One region of the Salinivibrio sp. IB872 genome, then DNA from elsewhere that is predicted to be linked to it. Evidence: predicted binding sites of a transcription regulator. Region 1 holds the regulator's gene; the other holds the start of a gene.
What was found. The regulator MetJ, encoded in region 1, represses methionine synthesis genes. The targets are predictions, from matches to a motif close to TTAGACNTNTANANGTCTAA.
Positions count from the first base shown of each region.

Region 2: a site for MetJ is predicted at 940-959, ahead of metN (methionine ABC transporter ATP-binding protein MetN). Genes of this name have one in related genera too.

Region 1 is NZ_MUFO01000002.1:162,657-164,864, forward strand. It holds gene BZJ18_RS01750 (malic enzyme-like NAD(P)-binding protein) at 1-873, shown strand, start outside; gene metJ (met regulon transcriptional regulator MetJ) at 988-1,305, opposite strand; gene metB (cystathionine gamma-synthase) at 1,478-2,208, shown strand, end outside.
Region 2 is NZ_MUFO01000017.1:7,675-9,882, reverse strand. It holds gene BZJ18_RS08900 (TonB-dependent receptor plug domain-containing protein) at 1-71, opposite strand, end outside; gene BZJ18_RS08895 (LysE family translocator) at 190-828, opposite strand; gene metN (methionine ABC transporter ATP-binding protein MetN) at 1,080-2,114, shown strand; gene BZJ18_RS08885 (methionine ABC transporter permease) at 2,104-2,208, shown strand, end outside.

The DNA.
Region 1 (2,208 bases):
GATACCTTTGGGGGCATTAACCTTGAAGACATCAAAGCGCCGGATTGCTTTGAAATTGAAAAACAGCTGATTGAACGTTGTGAAGTGCCTGTTTTTCACGATGATCAGCACGGTACCGCGATTGTTACCGCGGCGGGTATGCTGAATGCTCTTGAGCTGCAAGGCAAAGATATTCGTGAAGCCACCATTGTGTGCCTTGGTGCTGGTGCAGCGGCTGTTGCCTGCATGGAGCTATTGATCAAATGTGGCGCGCAACGCGAAAAAATCTACATGCTGGATCGCAAAGGCGTGATCCACACCCGTCGTGACGACATCAATAAGTACAAGCAATTGTTTGCCAACAATACCGACAAACGTACCCTCGAAGATGTGATTGAGGGTGCTGATTTGTTTGTGGGTGTGTCAGGGCCAGACTTGCTCTCGCCAGAGGCACTAAAACTGATGGCCGATAAGCCGGTTGTTTTTGCCTGCTCGAACCCAGACCCTGAAATTAATCCAGAGGTCGCGCATCAAGTCCGTGATGATTTGATCATGGGAACAGGGCGCTCGGATTATCCAAACCAAGTCAACAACGTACTCTGCTTCCCGTTTATTTTCCGTGGAGCGTTGGATGTGCGTGCCAGTGAAATTAATGATGCAATGAAACTGGCGGCCGTTGAGGCGATCCGTGGTTTGGCGAAAGAGCCTGTCCCACAATCGGTATTGGACGCGGCAGGTGTTGATGCGCTGCATTTTGGCCCAGGCTACATTATTCCTAAGCCAATGGATGCACGCTTATTGCCACGCGTGGCTCGCGCGGTGGCACTTGCAGCGGTTGAAACTGGCGTCGCCCGTATCGAGATGCCAGACAACTATATGCTCGACAAGGCGTAACATGCTCGACAAGGCATAATGCGTGAGCGTTAGGAAAAACGTGCTCTCATAAAACCTGAAAAGGTTGTGCCGAGCACCGATGATGACAAAAAACCCGCCAATCGGCGGGTTTTTTTAGTATTCGCTATCGTCGAACTCGATACCTAGTTCTTTCATGATCTGACGCGCTTCAGCGGGAATGCTGTCAGGCTTGTCTTTGCGAATATCGTCATCGGTTGGCAATGGCTGGCCGGTATAAGCATGCAAAAATGCTTCACACAGCAGCTCACTGTTGGTCGCGTGACGCAGGTTATTAACCTGACGGCGTGTCCGCTCGTCAGTGAGAATTTTTAAAACTTTAAGTGGGATAGAAACGGTGATTTTTTTCACCTGCTCCTTTTTCTTACCATGCTCGGCATACGGATTAATGTAATCGCCGTTCCACTGCGCCATGTCTCACCTATCTTGATTATTGAATACCCAGAATGATGCTGCGGAGATTCTAGCTATATTAACCGCCACATGCAAAGCTGTATAGACGTCTAGAAGTGTTGACGTCTCAAAAAGTGCAGGGTAAGGTGAGGATAACAACGCTGGCTCGCGCACCACATCGCAAGGATGAACCATGACCCGAAAAAAAACTGACACCATCGCTGTAAGAACTGGCATTGGCACCGACATGCAACATCATGCGGTGGTTCCCCCTTTATATCTCTCGACCAATTATCGCTTTCCCGCGTTGGGGGATGTGCCCACCTATGACTATGCACGCGGAGGGAATCCGACCCGCGCCCAGCTAGAGCAAGCATTGACTGACTTAGAAGGCGGCGCGGGAGCCGTGGTAACCAACTGCGGGATGGCCGCGATTAATTTGGTGTTATCGCTATTGAATGCGGGTGACAAAATTGTGGCCCCGCATGACTGTTATGGTGGCACGTATCGCTTGCTTGAGTCCCGAGCCAAGCAGGGAATTTGGCAGGTTAAATTTGTCGACCAATCCGATCCAGACGCCTTGGCGAGCGCCTTGGCAGAATCACCGACGTTGGTGCTGGTGGAAACCCCATCTAACCCCCTGCTGCGCGTGGTCGATATTGCCGATATTTGCCAACAAGCGCATCAAGTCGGTGCTTGGGTGGTGGTCGACAACACTTTTTTATCTCCCGCCTTACAGCAACCACTTGCGCTAGGGGCCGACATGGTGGTGCATTCGACCACCAAATTTATTAATGGGCATTCTGATATTGTCGGTGGCGCGGTTATTGCAGCAACCAGTGAACTTGCCGAAACCTTAGCGTGGTGGGGCAACTGTATAGGAGCCACGGGCAACGCGTTTGACAGTTATATGACATTGCGAGG
Region 2 (2,208 bases), on a different contig from region 1:
GATGCGGCAAGCGCGAGAGAAGGAAAAGCAAAAAAGGTAAGAATAAAAGAGGCGATTGGCTTTAACTGCATTGAACATTCCCCGTCAATAAAAAGCGACGGGGATGATAATGCAAATGGTTATCGTTTGCTAATCTTATTTAACGCAGATAATAAAGTAATAAAATGCTCAACAACACCATGAAAGCTTTTATCCCAACGCCAGCCAAAATCCGACCCCGATCATCAGGGTGCCGGCGATTCGGTTCAGTAATTGCACATTGCCCTTTTGCTGCAAAAACTGACGCAAGGTACGCCCACCGCTGGCATACAGCATAAGACAACTGAATTCCGTGCAAAGAATGATCAACACCAGCACGCTCAACTGGCTGGGTAGTGACATTGCAGGGTTAATAAACGGTGGCAACAGCGAGATCATAAAGGCCCAGCCTTTCGGGTTGGCTATCGCAGTGACAAAACCTTGTGCCGCCAACGATAACGCAGAGATATCATTCGGCGCCGACGCCTCTTCCTTTGGGATTGCCATTTTGCCACGCGATCGCCACATTTGTACGCCGATATACGCCAGATACGCGCCCCCCACATACTTAAACACCTGAAACACGCCAGGATAGTTCAGCATCACGGCCGCCACCCCTACCACTGACGCAACCGCCACAAGGCCGACGCCAATAAGCTCGCCCCACATCATATGTAAGCTACGCTTAACGCCAATTGTCATGCCAAGGGTCATCGATAATGTCATGCACATACCGGGCGTAACCGACACAAAAAAGAAGGTGGGAATAAACAGCGTCAGCATGGTGGTATCAATCAACAGGGGAGACATAAAAACAACAGTCTTAACAGTTAGGTACGGAGGCTATCAGTTAACGCGCTTTGCCTGCAGAGATCAAGCCCTTTGCTTACTTTATAACCGGAAGGTTAGACTTATTGCCATTTGGACGTCTAGAAGTAAAAATATCCATTGACTTGTTTTTAACGAAACCATAGCATCAATAACCAGAGAGACCCGACAGCCAAGGTGCAAGGCGCTGGACAGCTGCGAGATGTCATAAGATTTATCGCTAAGGACATGTGATGATTGAGATAAAACAACTCAACAAGGTATTCGAACTCGGGGAGCGCCGAATTCATGCCCTTAAAGACATCAATTTATTTATTCCGAAAGGAAAAGTGTTTGGTGTGATTGGCGCCTCTGGCGCGGGCAAAAGCACGCTGATCCGGATGGTTAACCTGCTTGAGCGTCCAACCAGCGGCTCAGTGACCGTGGGCGGCGTCAACCTTACTGCGTTGCCCAACCGTGAGTTAACCCAAGCGCGCCGTAAAATCGGCATGATCTTCCAACACTTTAACCTGCTGTCGTCGCGCACCGTGTTCGACAATATCGCTCTGCCGCTGGAGCTCAGTGGTACGCGCCGCGATGAAATTGAAACGCGCGTCAGCGAGTTGCTGGATTTGGTCGGCTTGGCCGATAAGCGTGATGTGTATCCTGCTAGCCTCAGTGGTGGACAAAAGCAGCGTGTCGCTATCGCTCGCGCGCTGGCGCCAAGCCCAAATGTATTGCTCTGTGATGAAGCAACCAGCGCGTTGGATCCAGCTACAACCCAATCAATTTTGTCGTTGCTGCAAACCATTAATGAAAAGCTCAACCTCACCATTTTGCTGATCACCCACGAAATGGATGTGGTGAAGCGCATTTGTCACGACGTGGCGATTATTGGTGATGGCGAACTGGTTGAGTCTGGCCCCGTAGGCGATATTTTTGCTCATCCTAAATCCGAGTTGGCGAAAAACTTTATTCGCTCCACCTTGGATTTGTCGGTGCCACATGACTACGCCCAACGCTTACAAAAAGACTACTTTAAAGGCAGCTATCCGCTGGTGCGTCTAGAATTTACAGGCGCCACCGTCGACGAGCCACTGATCAGCCAGATGTCGCGCTTATTTAATATTGATATCAGCATCTTAAGTTCTGACATTGATTACGCCGGCGGCGTGAAATTTGGTCTACTCTTGGCGGAGATTATGGGCCCGAAAAGTGCTGTTGATGATGCGATTCACTACCTAAACAAACACCATGTCGCCACGGAGGTACTTGGCTATGTCGATTGATGCGTTAACCCAATGGATTGGACAAAACCAAGCACTGATTGAACTGCTGGCCGATGCTACCGGCCAAACCATTTACATGGTGTTGGTCTCCGGA